DNA from 4 places in the Stutzerimonas balearica DSM 6083 genome. Region 3 is predicted to be linked to each of the others. Evidence: predicted binding sites of a transcription regulator. Region 3 holds the regulator's gene; each other region holds the start of a gene.
The links. The regulator FliA, encoded in region 3, starts transcription of late flagellar genes. The targets are predictions, from matches to a motif close to CTAAAGTTTNNNNNNNNNNNGCCGNTAA.
Positions count from the first base shown of each region.

Region 1: flgM (flagellar biosynthesis anti-sigma factor FlgM) is a predicted target of FliA. The motif match lies at 1,457-1,484, and genes of this name have one in related genera.
Region 2: CL52_RS08235 (methyl-accepting chemotaxis protein) is a predicted target of FliA. The motif match lies at 1,766-1,793, and genes of this name have one in related genera.
Region 4: CL52_RS13860 (methyl-accepting chemotaxis protein) is a predicted target of FliA. The motif match lies at 2,060-2,087, and genes of this name have one in related genera.

Region 1 is NZ_CP007511.1:1,458,482-1,462,513, forward strand. It holds gene CL52_RS06690 (flagellar brake protein) at 1-524, opposite strand, end outside; gene CL52_RS06695 (flagella synthesis protein FlgN) at 597-1,067, opposite strand; gene flgM (flagellar biosynthesis anti-sigma factor FlgM) at 1,096-1,422, opposite strand; gene flgA (flagellar basal body P-ring formation chaperone FlgA) at 1,530-2,285, opposite strand; gene CL52_RS06710 (chemotaxis protein CheV) at 2,354-3,286, shown strand; gene cheR (protein-glutamate O-methyltransferase CheR) at 3,319-4,032, shown strand, end outside.
Region 2 is NZ_CP007511.1:1,785,391-1,789,422, reverse strand. It holds gene CL52_RS08235 (methyl-accepting chemotaxis protein) at 102-1,724, opposite strand; gene CL52_RS08230 (methyl-accepting chemotaxis protein) at 1,868-3,487, opposite strand; gene CL52_RS08225 (DUF3859 domain-containing protein) at 3,637-4,032, opposite strand, start outside.
Region 3 is NZ_CP007511.1:2,692,844-2,696,875, reverse strand. It holds gene flhF (flagellar biosynthesis GTPase FlhF) at 1-1,123, shown strand, start outside; gene fleN (flagellar synthesis regulator FleN) at 1,209-2,039, shown strand; gene fliA (RNA polymerase sigma factor FliA) at 2,057-2,782, shown strand; gene CL52_RS12205 (chemotaxis response regulator CheY) at 2,855-3,229, shown strand; gene CL52_RS12200 (protein phosphatase CheZ) at 3,253-4,032, shown strand, end outside.
Region 4 is NZ_CP007511.1:3,017,785-3,021,816, reverse strand. It holds gene CL52_RS13880 (DUF445 domain-containing protein) at 1-107, opposite strand, end outside; gene CL52_RS13875 (hypothetical protein) at 180-581, opposite strand; gene CL52_RS21245 (hypothetical protein) at 737-901, shown strand; gene CL52_RS13870 (3-isopropylmalate dehydratase) at 986-1,411, shown strand; gene CL52_RS13865 (DUF6746 family protein) at 1,436-1,762, opposite strand; gene CL52_RS13860 (methyl-accepting chemotaxis protein) at 2,158-3,777, shown strand; gene ctpM (methyl-accepting chemotaxis protein CtpM) at 3,808-4,032, opposite strand, start outside.

The DNA.
Region 1 (4,032 bases), 1.2 Mb from region 3:
AGACCGGTTTCGACGTTGCCTTTGAAGCTCATCTTGCAGCCTGTGGCTGAAAGATCGAGCAGTCGCCCGGTGAGTGTCCTGCTCAGCGGTGCGCCACCGAGCGTCGCGGTGATAGGTATCGAATCCAGCCGAGCACGGTACGCATTGCGGCGCTGATGATAGGTCAGCTCGTCGGGTAGTGGCGTCCAATAGCAGCGAGCCCCATCGTAGTCGGCTGGATGTACCGTTTGATGGTTTTTCCAAGAGAGGCGGGCCCCCTCATAGAAGGCTTCGGCTTCGAACGGCTCGCTGGCCATCATCAGGCGATCACCATCACTGGGAATGAGTTCGTCGAAAGCGAGCCAGCCCCTGTCACGGTGAAGATCGATTAAATAGCTCTGGTAGCGCTGATTGCGCTCCAGAAAGCGGATGCTGACAGGAACGTTGTTGTCCAGCAGCTGCTTGAGATTGGCCTGTATTTCGAGTGGGGCGGTCAGAACCTTCGGGGGTTGCGGACCGGCTTCGTCAAAGAACGGATTCGACACGTCCGCTGTTCTCCAGCACTAGGCAATGCTGCGTTACGGGCCTGGGCCCGAGCATCCTTAGAGTTGTAATGGTCACGCCTGGCTCAGCGGCCGGTGCTGGCTGCTTTTGGCGGTGGCGCCACGACGATTGTACAGGTCGGGCGTTTCGTTGCTGCCTTGCAGAATGGCGAGCAAGCTGCCGACGGCACCCTGATTGGCGCGAATCAGTCGCCCGTTGCGTTCGTTGGCGGCTTGGCAGTCTTGCAGCAGCGCCTCAAGCTCGGACGAGCGGGCCAGAATGGCGTCACCCTGCGAGGAGATCGAAGCAAACGCTTCCAGCCCGCTACGGTCGTTGCTCAACTGGCGCTCAGTGAGCATCCTGCTGCGCTCGACGCCATGCTGGCCGAGCAGCGCTAACAGAGGCTGCTTTTTCGTCAGAATAATTTCCAGCTCGGCCAGGTTTCGCTCGGCGAGTGCCGCGAGTTCGTGCTCGATCAGTTCGAGCAGTTGCTTGGCGGTATTGATGTCATCGACAAGTTGTTGCAGCAGATTTTCGTCGTGCATTTCGAACCTGGCTGGATCTACCTCGGGATTACTGCTGCGATTCGAAGGCGGTCAGCTTGGCGGCTAGGCGCTTCGGATCGATCTCATAAGTGCCATCGGAAATCGCTTGGCGAATGCGCTCGACACGCGCCTGGTCGACGACCGGCTGCTGACTGAGCTGCTCGGTGGCCTGCTGCAGCCGCTGCGCTTCCGGGCTCAGCTGTACCGGCTCGCCAGCTGCAGCGCCGGTCTCCTGGCTGCTCACCGCGTTGTCGGAAGGTTGCGTCGCAGTCGGGCGCTCACTGCCTTGAATCTGATTGCTACGGCTGGCGCCGGGACCGGCGGGGCCATTGGGTCTATTGAAGTCGATAACCATGATGCAAACCTCGAGAATCAGTACGCTTGCCTGGCTTTCGGCGTGGTGTGCTGAAACTTTAGTATTTTTTCTGGCGCCGCGGAGAAAAGCGTCGAGCCTGTGACGCGTTACATCGCGGCCTCGACCTGCCCGGGGCCGGTCACGCGGGCTCTGACTATACGCCCCGAGCGAAGATTCTTCACGCGGATCTGCTCGCCGGGCGCTCCGTCGGTTAACGCCTCGCCTGGCATACGCACATTGACCGATTGATTCCCGGCCGAGATAACGACCTGGTCGCCCCTGCGTATTACCTCGGCCAGCTCCAGCATTGCCGGCGTCAGCACCTGGCCTGGCTGCACGATGCGGGTGAGTTTGGTCCCTGCGACTTGCGCTGGGGTCGTCAGGTAACCCTGGGTGAGCAGAGAGATGTCGCGTTCCGCCTCATTGATATCGCTATCGCCAAGTGCCGCGCCGCGTTGGAGGGCCTTATTGGTAACCAGGACCTTGCGGTACAGCTTGACCTGGGCAGGGACGAACACTGACCAGGGAGAGCTACCGCTACAGCTGACTCTCAAGGTCACGCGGCCCACTGGCTGATCGGGGCTTTCCAATTGTGCGCTAAGGGGGGCGTCGCAATAGGCCAGGCGCAGGCGCGGGTCGAGACGGCTGAAGTGAATCTCCCGCCGGCCGTCGATGGCGCTACGCTGTAAATAATTGTCCACTGCTTGCTCAAGAAAGCTGCGGGCGGCGTCGATAAGTTGATCAGGATGAGTCATGGCTTCGGCGTGCGCGCCGTTGCTTGCGGTCAATAGCAGGACCAGCCAGGCGAGTATTTGCTTACGCCTGGAGGTTAGATGTCGAGAAATAGTCATTCGCCTGTTCATGCCGTGTTGGTTGCAAAGTACATGCCCGCGTGGCGAACGTCGTTCATTTGATCAGAGAGGTCACTGGCATGGCCGGTGTTTTGGATTCGGTTAATCAGCGCACTCAGCTGGTGGGGCAAAACCGGCTCGAATTGCTGCTGTTTCGCCTGGACGGCGCGCAGCTCTATGGAATCAACGTGTTCAAAGTCAAGGAAGTGCTGCCTTGTCCCAAATTGACCCATATGCCGCAGTCAGCACCCGTCATCCGCGGTGTGGCTTCGATTCGGGGTAGCACGCTGCCAATCCTCGATCTTGCATTGGCAACCGGCAAGTCCAGCCTTAAGGATGCCGGCAACAGCTTCGCCATCATTACCGAATACAACAATCGTACGCTCGGCTTCCTGGTGCGGTCCGTGGAGCGCATCGTCAACATGAACTGGGAAAAGATTCTTCCGCCTCCCAAAGGCGCCGGCCGCGACCATTACCTGACGGCTGTGACCCATATTGATGGTAGCCTCGTCGAAATCATCGATGTCGAGAAGGTGCTGGCGGAGGCAACGCCTGGATCCGATTCGATGCCGATGCCCGAGGTAGACTCCGACGTGCAGTCCAAGGCCGTTTCGTGCCGGGTATTGATCGTCGATGACTCTTCCGTCGCTCGCAAGCAGGTGACACGCTGTCTGCAGAACATCGGCGTGGAAGTGGTCTCCTTGAACGATGGTCGCGAGGCGCTGACTTACCTGAAGCGCATGGCTGACGAGGGGCGGGCTCCGGCAGATGAGTTTCTGATGCTGATCTCTGACATCGAAATGCCCGAGATGGACGGTTATACGCTGACCACCGAAATCCGCCGCGATCCACGCATGCAGAACATGCACGTACTGCTGCATACTTCGCTCTCCGGTGTCTTCAACCAGAACATGGTCAAGCGTGTTGGCGCAAACGACTTTCTGGCAAAGTTTCAGCCCGATGATCTCGCCGGGCGCGTCGTGGAACGAATCAGGCAGGCAGATGCAAACTGAGGCTGGGTCCTCGCATTCGACAGTGAGGCAATTTGGTGTCAGTTGATCAGGATTTCGAGCAGTTCCGAACGTTTCTGGAAAAGACCTGTGGGATTCTGCTTGGCAGCAACAAGCAGTATCTGGTCTCCAGTCGGCTCAACAAGCTCATGGAGCAGCAGGGTATCAAGAGCCTTGGTGAGTTGGTTCGAAAGATCCAGGCGACTCCGCGCTCGGGCTTGAAGGAGCAGGTGGTCGATGCCATGACGACCAACGAGACGCTCTGGTTTCGCGATACCTACCCCTTCGAAGTGCTCAAGAATCGTGTTTTCCCTGAGTTGGTGAAGTCAGGTGTCGGTCAGCGTCTGCGGATCTGGTCAGCCGCGTGTTCGTCCGGCCAGGAGCCCTATTCCATATCGATGACCGTTGATGAATACGAAAGGGCTGCGCCCAGTCAGCCGAAGCTGGGCGTGCAGATCGTTGCGACCGAGCTGTCGGGGGCTATGCTTGCGGCCAGCAAGGCGGCCGAATACGACACGCTGGCGATCGCGCGCGGGTTGTCGAGTGAGCGGCTCCAGCGCTACTTCGAGCCCAAGGGGCCGGGGCGTTGGGTGGTAAAGCCTGCTGTCCGGGCGCGTGTCGAGTTTCGCGTGCAGAATCTGCTCGACAGCTACGCAGCGCTCGGCAAGTTCGATATCGTCTTTTGTCGCAACGTACTCATCTACTTCTCGGCCGACGTCAAGAAAGACATCCTCAAGCGCATCCACGCC
Region 2 (4,032 bases), 910 kb from region 3:
GTACGCCCCCTGCCCAACGAAGCCCAGATGCGCCCCATCGCCGCGGCTAGGCTGCAGAAACAAAAAGGCCCCGCCAGAGCGGGGCCTTTGAATCAGCACGATCACACGCTGAAGCGAGCCACCAGCGTGTTCAGGTCGACGGCCAGTCGCGCCAATTCCTGACTGGCGGCCGTCGTCTGGTTGGCCCCGGCCGATGTCTGCAGCGACAGATCACGGATGTTCACCAGGTTGCGGTCCACTTCGCGCGCGACCTGCGCCTGCTCTTCCGAAGCGCTGGCGATGACCAGGTTGCGCTCACTGATCTGGCTGATCGCCAGGGCGATGCCTTCGAGCGCCTCCCCGGCGGCCTGGGCCATTTCCAGCGTAGTGCGCGCACGGTCGTTGCTGACTTGCATGGCGTGCACGGCGCTATCGGTGCCCTGATGAACCGAGCCAATCATCTGCTCGATTTCCTGCGTCGACTGTTGCGTGCGATGCGCCAGGGCGCGCACCTCGTCGGCGACCACGGCAAACCCTCGTCCGGCATCCCCTGCCCTGGCGGCTTCGATGGCGGCGTTGAGTGCCAGCAGGTTGGTCTGTTCGGCAATCGAGCGAATCACATCGAGCACCTTGCTGATATCACGCACGTGCTCGGCGAGCTGCTCGACTTCGGCGGCGGTAGCGGTGACGTCTTCGGCCAGCAGACCGATCGACTCGACCGTCCTGAGTACCTGCTCGCGGCCGTGCTGGGCCGTCGCGTCCGATTCGCGCGAGGCCTCGGACGTGGCAACGGCATTGCGGGCCACCTCATCCACAGCGGTCGTCATCTCGTTGACCGCCGTTGCCGCCTGCTGGATCTCGTCATTCTGCTGATGCATGCCACGCGTCGAGTCCTCGGTGACGGCATTGAGTTCCTCGGCCGCCGAGGCGAGCTGGTTCGACGAATCGGCGATACGCTGGATGGTGTCGCGCAGGCTGTCCTGCATGCTCGCCAGCGCCGTCAACAGGCGTGCCGGCTCGTCACGGCCCACGATGCTGATCGAGTGCGTGAGGTCACCGCTGGCCACGACCTCGGCAACGCGCACCGCCTCGTTGAGCGGCTGCACGATGCTACGTGTCAGCAGGATCGCCAGGGCAACGGTCAATATGGCCGCAAGCAGCAAGGCGACGACTACGCCATTGAAGGCATGCGAGGCCGTGTCGTCGGAAAGGCGTGCCGCCGCCATCGCCTGGCTACGAGAAAACTCGATCAACTCGCGCACGGCCCCGGATGCCTCGCTGGCATGCTGATTGAGCTCGCCGCGAGTGAGCGCCTTGGCACCGTCCAGATCGCCGACCAGCGCAAGCTCGACGATCTGCGTCTGGAATCGCTCGTATTCGGCCACAGCCTTGTCGAACCGGGCCAGCATCGCCTGGCCTTGAGCCGTTCGAATCAGCGGATCGGCTTTCTTGCGGGCCTCTTGGAACAACGACTTGATGTCATTGATCGACGACACCGCCGCCCGCTTGTTGGCATCCGTATCGGCTACCAGCAAGCGCAGGGTGGCCGCGCGGATGCGCAAGAATTCCTGGTTCAGCTCACTGAGCTGAATGATGGCGGGAAGCCAGTGTTCGTTGACCTCCTGCGACTCGCGCTGCATGGTCGACATCTGCTGAAGCGAGAAACCGCCGAGCAGAAAGACCAGCAGCGCCACGACACTGAAGCCGATGCCCGCCCGAAGCGCGATGCTGAGTTGTCTAAGCATGGATATATACCCCCTGAGGTAAAGGCTGCGTCCTGCCATGGCTATCGCCAGAAACGCGCAAAACTTTACGACGAACGGTAAAAAAACCACTCCATGCAAAGGGTTTTACGAGGGCGGTGTTTCGACGCACCGCCCTCGGCGCGTCAAATACTGAAACGCGTGACCAACCCGTTCAGCTCGACGGCCAGGCGAGCCAGCTCCTGACTGGCAGCGCTGGTTTGATTCGCCCCCGCGGCCGACTGCATCGACAAATCGCGGATATTGACCAGGTTGCGATCGACCTCGCGGGCGACCTGTGCCTGTTCCTCCGAGGCGCTGGCGATCACCAGATTGCGCTCGCTGATCTGGCTGATCGCGCTGGCGATCTCCTCCAGCGCCTCACCGGCCGCTTGCGCCAGGTCGAGCGTCGAGCGGGCGCGCTGATTGCTCGTCTGCATCGCTTGGACCGCCTTGTCGGTACCCTGGTGCACGGCACCGATCATCTGCTCGATTTCCTGCGTCGATTGCTGCGTGCGGTGCGCCAGTGCCCGCACCTCATCCGCCACCACGGCGAAACCGCGCCCGGCATCGCCCGCCCGGGCCGCTTCGATGGCCGCGTTGAGCGCAAGCAGGTTGGTCTGCTCGGCGATCGAACGGATCACATCCAGCACTTTGCTGATATCGCGCACCTGGCCGGCCAACTGTTCGACCTCGCTGGCGGTGGAGGTCACATCCGAGGCCAGCAGGCTGATCGACTCGACCGTGCGAATGACCTGCTGGCGGCCCCGCTGGGTGGTCGCATCCGACTCACGCGACGCCTCGGAGGTGGCCACGGCATTGCTGGCCACCTCGTCGACCGCGGTGGTCATCTCGTTGACCGCCGTCGCGGCCTGCTCGATTTCGTGGTTCTGCTGGTGCAGGCCGCGTGTCGAGTCCTCGGTCACCACGTTGAGTTCTTCGGCGGCCGAAGCCAGCTGATTGGACGAGTCGGCAATGCGCTGCACGGTTTCGCGCAGGCTGCCCTGCATGCTCTTGAGCGCCGCGAGCAAACGAGCCGGCTCATCCTTGCCGTCGATCTCGATCGGCCGGCGCAGATCACCAGCGGCCACGCTTTCGGCGACTTCGACCGCCTGGCTCAACGGCTGCACGATGCTGCGCGTGAAGGCCCAGGCCAGCAACCAGGTCAACACCCCCGCGGCAATGATGGTCAGAATCATCCACAGACGCGCCTCGCCGAACAGCTCGTCGGCCTTCTGCGCCGACAGCTCGGCCTGTTCATTGTTGAAGGCGATCAGCGAGCGAACTTCTTCGCTCATGGCGGACGCCACCTGATTGAGTTGCGAACCGACCAGTTCGATAGCCTGAGTCAGCTCGCCGCTCGCCTCCAGGCGCAGGATTTCACGCAGCACGGCCTCGAAGTGCTCGCGCGCGCCCTGGTACCGCTCGAACAGCGCTCGTTCTTCGGCCAGGAAGATCGTCCTGGCATAGGCCTCTTCGACTGGCCGAAGGCCCTCGACGAACTGGTTGACGTTGGCGCGGTTCTCGGTAACCCGGGCGCGGTCGAGTAGCAGGCGCAAGGTATGGATGCGGATGCGCATCGTGCGCTGGTTGAGGTCGCCCAGCGCCGTGATGCTGGGCAGCCACTGGTTGCTCACCTTGGCCGCCTCTTCGCGTATCGAGGTCATCTGCCGCAGGGCGAACAAGCCCAGCAGGAGAACGATAAGGCCGATCAGGCCGAAGCCCAGCGCTGAGCGTTTGGACAGATTCAGGTTGCGTAACGACATGAGACAGCTCACTCCATGACTGATGGCGGCAGCAGGCACTGCCAAATCAGTCACAAGTATCGGAGCCTCTTCACGAAAACTTGATTGTTTGACGTCAATAAACTGCCAAACAACCTGCCGGACCGATGAATGGTTCGGCCAGCCAGACCTCACTGTACCTTGAACGTCTGCTCGGCCAGCTTGCGATCGCCTTGAAACACCAGAAAGCGCCACTCGCCAGGGGCCAGCTCATGGGGCTCGGTGAACTCGAATGCCATGACGTCATGACTCGCTTCGGGCGCCATGGTCTGCACCACCTCGAACTTGTCGTGTCGTGCGCCATCTGGCCCCACCACGCCCGGCGTCAGGTACAGCAATGTCAGCGGGGCATCGCCTTCCCTTTTGCCGGCCAGCACGTAGCGCATACCAAACTTGGTACCTAGCCTGGCGGGAATGACGGACGTCCGCTGAATAGGCTGCTGGCCGGTGCGAAGCATGCGCTCGCCTGGCTCCAGTTCGACTTGCGGGCTTTCGAAAATACCGTATTCCACCTCACCTTCCAGCCT
Region 3 (4,032 bases):
GAAGAAGCCCAATCCCGCGCTCGAAGCCGAGCTGCGCAAGACGCAGACGCGCATCGCCAGCGCGCATGCAGAACTGTCCGGTGCCCGGCCGCAGCCGGCACAGAATCGTCAACTGCTTGACGAGCCCAAGCCGGCGCCGGCACCCGAGCCGGTGTCGAACGGCGCGGCGCCGGCGCTCGACAGCCGGGCCATCGAGAGCATGTACAGCGAGCTGCAGGGGCTGCGTGAGCTGATCGAAGTACAGCTCGGCTCCATCGCCTGGGGCCAGGAGCAGAGCCGTCGTCCGCAGCAGGCCAGCCTCTGGCGCCGCCTGCAGCGCGTCGGCCTGCCGGCCGAGCTGTCGCGCAGCCTGCTGGAAAAGGTCTCCACCGTCAGTGATCCGCGGCAGGCCTGGCGCATGCTGCTTGCGCACCTGGCGCAGTCGATCAAGGTCAGCAAGAACGAGCCGCTGGAAGAGGGTGGCGTGATTGCCCTGGTCGGCCCGGCAGGCGTCGGCAAAACCACTACCCTGGCCAAGCTGGCCGCGCGCTACGTGCTCAAGCACGGCGCGCAGAGCATTGCCCTGGCGAGCATGGACAACTATCGCATCGGCGCGCAGGAGCAGCTCAAGACGCTGGGGCGAATCCTCGACGTGCCGGTGGTGCAGATCGATCCCGCCAAGCCATTGGCCAGCTCGCTGGCGTCGCTGGCACGCAAGCGGGTCATCCTTATCGATACCGCCGGCCTTCCGGCCAGCGATCCGACCCTGCGTCAGCAGCTGGCCGCGCTGTCGGACCGAGGCGTGAAGTCACGCAATTATCTGGTACTGGCCGCGACCAGCCAGAGCCAGGTGCTCAAGGCGGCGTGGCACAACTATCGCCGCTGCGGCCTGAGTGGCTGCATCCTGACCAAGCTGGACGAGGCTGGTTCGCTCGGTGATGTGCTGGGGCTCACGATCAGCCAGCACTTGCCGATAGCCTACCTGGCCGACGGGCCGCGTATTCCGGACGACCTGCATCTGCCGCGCAGCCACCAACTGGTCAGTCGCGCTGTCAGTTTGCAGTCGGACGAAGAGCCGAGCGAGGAAACCATGGCGGACATGTTCGCCGGCTTGTACAACGAATCGTCGCGGCGGGCGGGTTGAGCGCGCGCTGGCAATCGAATAAACCTGATGCGTCCGCAAGGCGCATCGTCGGCCCCTTGGGCCTGCTACATATGGGCGTTTGAAGATGGGTATGCATCCCGTACAGGTGATTGCGGTGACCGGCGGCAAAGGTGGCGTCGGCAAGACCAATGTGTCGGTCAATCTGGCACTGGCCCTGGCCGATCTCGGTCGCCGCGTCGTATTGCTCGACGCCGACCTCGGCCTGGCCAACGTCGATGTGCTGCTGGGTTTGACCAGCAAACGCACGCTGGCCGATGTGATCGCCGGTGAGTGCGACCTGCGTGACGTGCTCATCCAGGGGCCAGGCGGCATCCGCATCGTGCCGGCCGCCTCCGGTACCCAGAGCATGGTCCAGCTCTCGACCCTGCAGCATGCCGGTCTGATCCAGGCCTTCAGCGAGCTGGGCGATGAGCTCGATGTGCTGATCATCGACACCGCAGCCGGTATCGGCGACGCCGTGGTGAGCTTCGTGCGTGCCGCCCAGGAAGTCTTGTTGGTGGTCACCGATGAGCCGACGTCCATCACCGACGCCTATGCGCTGATCAAGCTGCTCAATCGCGACTACGGCATCAGCCGCTTCCGTGTGCTGGCCAACATGGCCCACGCGCCGCAGGAAGGCCGCAACCTGTTCGCCAAGCTGACCAAGGTCACCGAGCGATTTCTCGATGTCGCGCTGCAATATGTCGGCGCGATTCCCTACGATGAGTCGGTGCGCAAGGCCGTGCAGAAGCAGCGCGCCGTCTACGATGCCTATCCTCGGGCGAAGTCCTCGCTGGCGTTCAAGGCCATTGCGCAGAAGGTCGATACCTGGCCATTGCCTGCCACCCCGCGTGGGCACCTGGAGTTCTTCGTCGAGCGACTGATCAATCCAGGCACTGCCGGGAACCACGAATGAAAACTGCCGGATCCGCTATGTATTACAGCAAGGCACACGAAAAGGATGCGCAATATCGCCTGATCGATCAGTACGCCCCGCTGGTCAAGCGCATCGCCTACCACCTGTTGGCCCGCCTTCCGGCGAGCGTGCAGGTCGACGACCTCATCCAGGCAGGGATGATCGGGCTGCTGGAAGCGGCAAAGAAATACGACTCGGGCAAGGGCGCCAGCTTTGAAACCTACGCCGGCATCCGCATCCGCGGCACCATGCTCGACGAGGTGCGCAAGGGCGACTGGGCGCCCCGTTCGGTGCATCGCAACTCGCGCATGGTCAGCGAGGCGATCCGCGGCATCGAAGCCAGAACCGGGCGTGACGCTAAAGATCACGAGGTTGCGGCCGAACTTAAGTTGAGCCTCGACGAGTACTACGGGATTCTGGGCGATACGCTTGGCAGCCGGCTTTTCAGCTTCGACGATCTGCTGCAGGAAGGCGAGCACGGCGAACTGAACGAGGATGCCGGCAGCGCGCACCCGGAACCCTTCCGCGACCTCGAAGACGAGCGTTTTCAGCAGGCCCTGGCCGATGCCATCGCCAATCTGCCCGAGCGGGAAAAGCTGGTGCTGTCGCTGTATTACGACGAAGAGCTGAATTTGAAAGAAATCGGTCAAGTGCTGGGCGTCAGCGAATCGCGCGTAAGCCAGCTGCATAGCCAGTGTGCCGCGCGTCTGCGGGCGCGCCTTGGCGAGTGGCGTGCCGCCTGATCGACTGTATTGCTGCGAGACGTGCTCGGTTGCCGAGATTTTGGAATTACGGAGGTCGACTTGGACAAGAACATGAAAATCCTCATCGTCGATGACTTCTCGACGATGAGACGCATCATCAAGAACCTCTTGCGTGATCTGGGGTTCACCAATACGGCCGAGGCCGACGACGGCACCACGGCCTTGCCGATGCTCAAGAGCGGCAGTTTCGATTTCCTGGTGACTGACTGGAACATGCCCGGCATGAGCGGCATCGACCTGCTGCGCCAGGTGCGTGCCGATGAGCGCCTCAAGCATCTGCCGGTACTGATGGTCACCGCTGAAGCCAAGCGCGACCAGATCATCGAAGCGGCCCAGGCCGGGGTCAACGGCTATGTGGTCAAGCCCTTCACCGCCCAGGTGCTCAAGGAAAAGATCGAGAAGATCTTCGAGCGCGTCAACGGCTGAAGCAGCAACGCCGCGAGGGCACTATGACGCAAGCAGATCAAAGCCTGGCAGAGTTCGAAGCGACTCTGAAGGCCAACGCCCCCAAGTTGATTGAAAGCCTGCAGCAGGGTCGTTTCGACGAAGCGACGCAGATGTTCAATGAGCTCAGCCAGGCGCGCAACCACAGCCTTTATCAGGAAGTCGGCAAGCTCACCCGCGAGCTGCACAACGCCATCGTCAAGCTCGAGATGGATACCTGTGCCACTGGCGGCGATCCGTCACCGATAACCGATGCCACCGACCGGCTTTCCTATGTCGTGGAAATGACCGAGAAGGCCGCCAATCGCACCATGGACCTGGTGGAGGAGTCCGCGCCGCTGGTCAACTACGTGAGCTACGAGGCCCAGAGTCTGACGGCGGACTGGCAGCGCTTCATGCGCCGCGAAATGGACGCCGACCAGTTCCGCAGCCTGGTCAAGCGCATCGACCAGTACCTCAAGCGCAGCATGAACGACGGCAGCCTGTTGTCGCAGAACCTGAGCGAAATCATGCTTGCCCAGGACTTCCAGGATCTGACCGGACAGGTCATCAAGCGCGTCACCCGACTGATCACCGAGCTCGAAAGCAACCTGCTCAATCTCGTCTTGATGGCGGGTCAGGTGGACCGTGTTGCAGGCATCCAGCATGACCGCGATGCCATGCGCGCCGAGCAAGAGAAGAAAAAACAAGAAAAATCACCGTCCAACGGTGAAGGTCCGCAGATGCATGCCGATAAGCGTGAGGACGTCGTGTCGGGACAGGACGACGTGGATGATCTGCTTTCG
Region 4 (4,032 bases), 320 kb from region 3:
TCGTTGTGCAAGGCGGTGGCCAGTACGTAGAGCAGTGCGGCGAGCAGCAGCAGGCCACCGGCCACGAGCTTCATCCGGGTTACCGGGGATTGCCAGGGGCTGGGCATGAGCGGGTATTCCTCTGAACCGACGACAGCCTGACTGCAGACCTGCCTGTCGCCGGTTGCGTTCGCAGCGGGTCAGTCGGCCAGGTCGGTCGCTTCGTCGCGGATCAGCACGTAGCGGCCGGCCGCGTGGTCGAGGCAGTCGTAGACGAAGAACATCGCGACCTGGGCCGGGGTTTCCATCACCGCGGCATAGTCACCCGGCTCGGGGCGAAATGCGCGCCCCGAATCGTTGCTGGCCACGCAGGCGATCTCGGCGACCACGAAGGCTTCTTCGGCGCTGCCGTCGAAATACTCCTCGCGGTCGCGTGCATCCCACTCGGCAGGTGCCTGGAAGGGCCCGGTGATGACCACGCGGGCATCGCCGAGGTCGAGTTCCTCGTCGGGGTTGCGCTCATCGGGGCGATAGAGCGTGCAATCCAGTGCCTGCGGATCTTGAACGATTGCTGCTTGGACCTTTGGATCGAGTGCGGCCATGGTGACTCCACTTCGGCAGGGATTTGCCGCAGTGTGGTGGAGCCGGCGTTGCGGTGCAAACACCACCGGCATCGGACCGTCGGCCGCCGCGCTTGGCGAACGCCGGCTGAGCTGCCGCCTCCAATGCATGAACTCACCTACCGGCGGAGACGCGCATGAACGAGGAACACACCCACGAGCCGCAACCCGAAGAAGGCGTACGCGACGACCAGGTCGAGGGCACGCCGAATCCGGAGCGGCTGTACGACGAGAACGAGCCCGAGGTACGCCCCGACGACCCGGACATGACCGCCGACGACTACACCAACCTGCCCGGGTAGCGGTTGGCTCGGCAACCCGCCGCCGGCCTGCTATCGTCGGTTCAGCGAAGCGGCAATCGGCCGCGCTTTACGAAGGGAGTCCGCATGCGCCTGAGCGTCCTGTTCCTGATCCTGCTCGCCACGGCGGGCTGTTCGTCCTGGGCGCCGGAGCCGGAGGACATCTCGGCGGTCCCGGCGGAGCGCCTGCTGGCGTATCAGCAGGCGCAGGAGGGTGCGGGCGAGATCGTGGTGACGCGGGATTTCGGATTGCGCGGCGGCGGCTGCTACATCGCCGTGCTGATCGACCGTGAGCTGGCGGCGCGCATTCACGTCGGCGAGCGGGCCCGCTTTCAGGTGCCGGCCGGGCGGCATGTCGTCGGCATCGGCACCGACCCGCTGGACGACACCCTGTGCTCGAAGGGGCGCCTGCGCCGCGAGGTGCTGGCCGAGGTCGTTGCCGGGCAGGTGCTGGACTACCGCATCACCAGCGAGAACGACATCGGCTTCGACATCCGCCCGCTCGCGCGCTGAGCGCCGCTACGGCGCTGGAGGCGCTCAGCGAATGACGCTGCGGGCGACCTCGAGATAGCTGGCGCCGTATTCGCTGACCGCCTCGGCGTTCGCCGATTCGGATTCGATATGCAGCTCTTCCAGGGTGTCGGCCAGCTCGTCCATGCGCATGTTGATGGTGCTCAGCGACCCCTGCAGGCGATAACTGATCTCGTAGATTTCCTTTAGCCGCTCGGCTGTCAGCTCCTGGCCCAGGGCGGCTTCCAGGCGCTTGTTGTCTTCGGAAAAACTGGCCACGGCCGAGGACAGCTCGCTATCGGCGACGGCCAGCGAGGCGCAGGTCAGACCGAGGGCCAGGACGGCGGTTTTCATGGATGACTTCACGAGGCGCTTCCCTTGCTGGAAATGGGGGCGCGAAATTACCACTCGTCCCCGATCCGCATGCGTACTGGCGCACAAAGCCGAAACAGCAGATTGCCGCAGGCCCGTCGGGCATGACCGTCCGGTCATCCGCCGCTGCTGAGTTCGGCAGCCGGTACCGCGCAGGGGGGGGCGCTGTTGGCAGCGCTTTCCCAGCAGCGGCGGCCGGCCAGGGGCGCGTGCCGGCTGCAGGGTATCCGTCTCCACGCGCTGAAAGCGCTCTGCGACGGCCTTTTGCGCGGCGACGAGCTCAAGCTGGATGCTTGCTTGCCGATAAACGGCAGGTCTGCCGGCACGCTCCTTTCATGCGCCGGCGCCTGCCTGACCCGTGCCCGGAAAACGACCCCATGATGCAGCGCCTGACCATTCGCATCCGCCTCCTGATCCTTGTCTGCACGATGCTGCTGGCCTGCGTGGTCGTCGGCATCACCGGCCTGAGCGCGCAGCAGCGCAGCCTGAACGGACTGAACACGGTTTACCTCGATCGTGTGGTGCCGCTGCGCGACATCAAGCTGATTGCCGACCTCTACGCAGTGAAGATCGTCGATGCCAGCCATAAGGCGCGCAGCGGCATGATCAGTTACGCCCAGGCACGCGACGATGTGCGCCAGGCGCGCGCAGAGATCCGCCGGCTGTGGCAGGCCTACCTGCAGACCCGCCTGCTGCCGGAGGAGCGCGCGCTGGCGACACGCATCGAGAGCCTCAAGGCGGCGACCGAGAAGCCGCTGGACGGGCTCGAGCGCACTCTCGATCGGCACAGCGAGAAGCGCCTTGCGGTGTTTGTCATGAATGACCTGTATCCGCTGATCGACCCGCTGTCGGAGGCGTTCAGCGAACTGATCGACCTGCAGCTCGGCGAGGCCCGCGGCGAGTACGAGCGCGCCCTGGCGCTGTACGAGCGCAACCGAGCTTTCTTCATCGGCCTGCTGGGCGCACTGCTGGTCGGTGGCGCATTGTGTTCGCTGTTGCTGATACGCAGCATCGGCCGCCCGTTGCAGGCGCTCAAGCAGGCCGCCGCGCAGGTGGCGGCCGGCGACCTGAGCCGCACCATCGAGTGCCGTGGGCGCGACGAGATCACCGAGGTTCAGCAGTCGATCCGGCAGATGCAGCACCGGCTGCGCGAAACGCTGCAGGACATCCAGGGCTCGGCGACTCAGCTGGCATCGGCGGCCGACGAGCTGCACGCAGTGACCGAGCACAGCGCCCAGGGCATCGCCCAGCAGAACCAGGAAGTGCAGATGGCCGCCACTGCGGTCAACGAGATGTCGGCCGCGGTCGAGGAGGTTGCCGGCAATGCCAATCGCACCTCGACCGCTTCGCGTGAGGCCGAGGAGGTGGCCGAAGCCGGGCGCCACAAGGTCAACGTCACGCGGGAAACCATCGACCGCCTGAGCAACAAGCTCGGCGATACCGCCGCGACCGTGCAGCGCCTGGCCGACGAGGCCGCCAATATCGGCCAGGTGGTCGACGTGATCCGTGCCATTGCCGACCAGACCAACCTGCTGGCGCTCAATGCGGCGATCGAGGCGGCGCGCGCCGGGGAGGCCGGCCGCGGTTTCGCCGTGGTCGCCGACGAGGTGCGCAACCTTGCCCAGCGCACGCAAAGTTCGACCGAGGAAATCGAGCGGATGATTGGCGCGATCCAGAGCGCGACGGCCGATTCGGTGCGCGAGATGGAGCAGAGCAGCGAGTTCGCCGGGCGCAGCCAGACGCTGGCCGGCGAGGCCGACCAGGCGCTGGCGCTGATCGCCGAGCGGGTCGGGCAGATCAACGAGATGAATCTGGTGATCGCCAGCGCAGCGGAAGAGCAGGCTCAGGTCGCCCGTGAGGTCGATCGCAACCTGGTCGCCATCCGCGATGTGTCCGAGCAGAGCGCGACCGGCGCCCAGCAGACCTCGGCGGCCAGCGACGAGCTGGCCCGGCTGGCGACCGGGCTCAATCAGCTGGTCGGGCGCTTCCGCCTGTAAACCACCGGGGCGCCTGAGCGCACGGCCCGTTCAGATGCGGAACTGACGGGCCAGCCCACCGAGGCGTTGGCCAAGCGCTTCCAGGTGGCTGGCGGTACGCGCGCCTTGCTGGGCCTGATCGGCCACCTCGTCGACCGACACGGCGATTTGATGCACGCTGCGGCTGATCTCCTCGGACACCGAGGTCTGCTCCTCGGCGGCGCTGGCAATCTGCGCGTTCATCGCGTTGATGGTGGCGATCAGCGCGGCCATGGC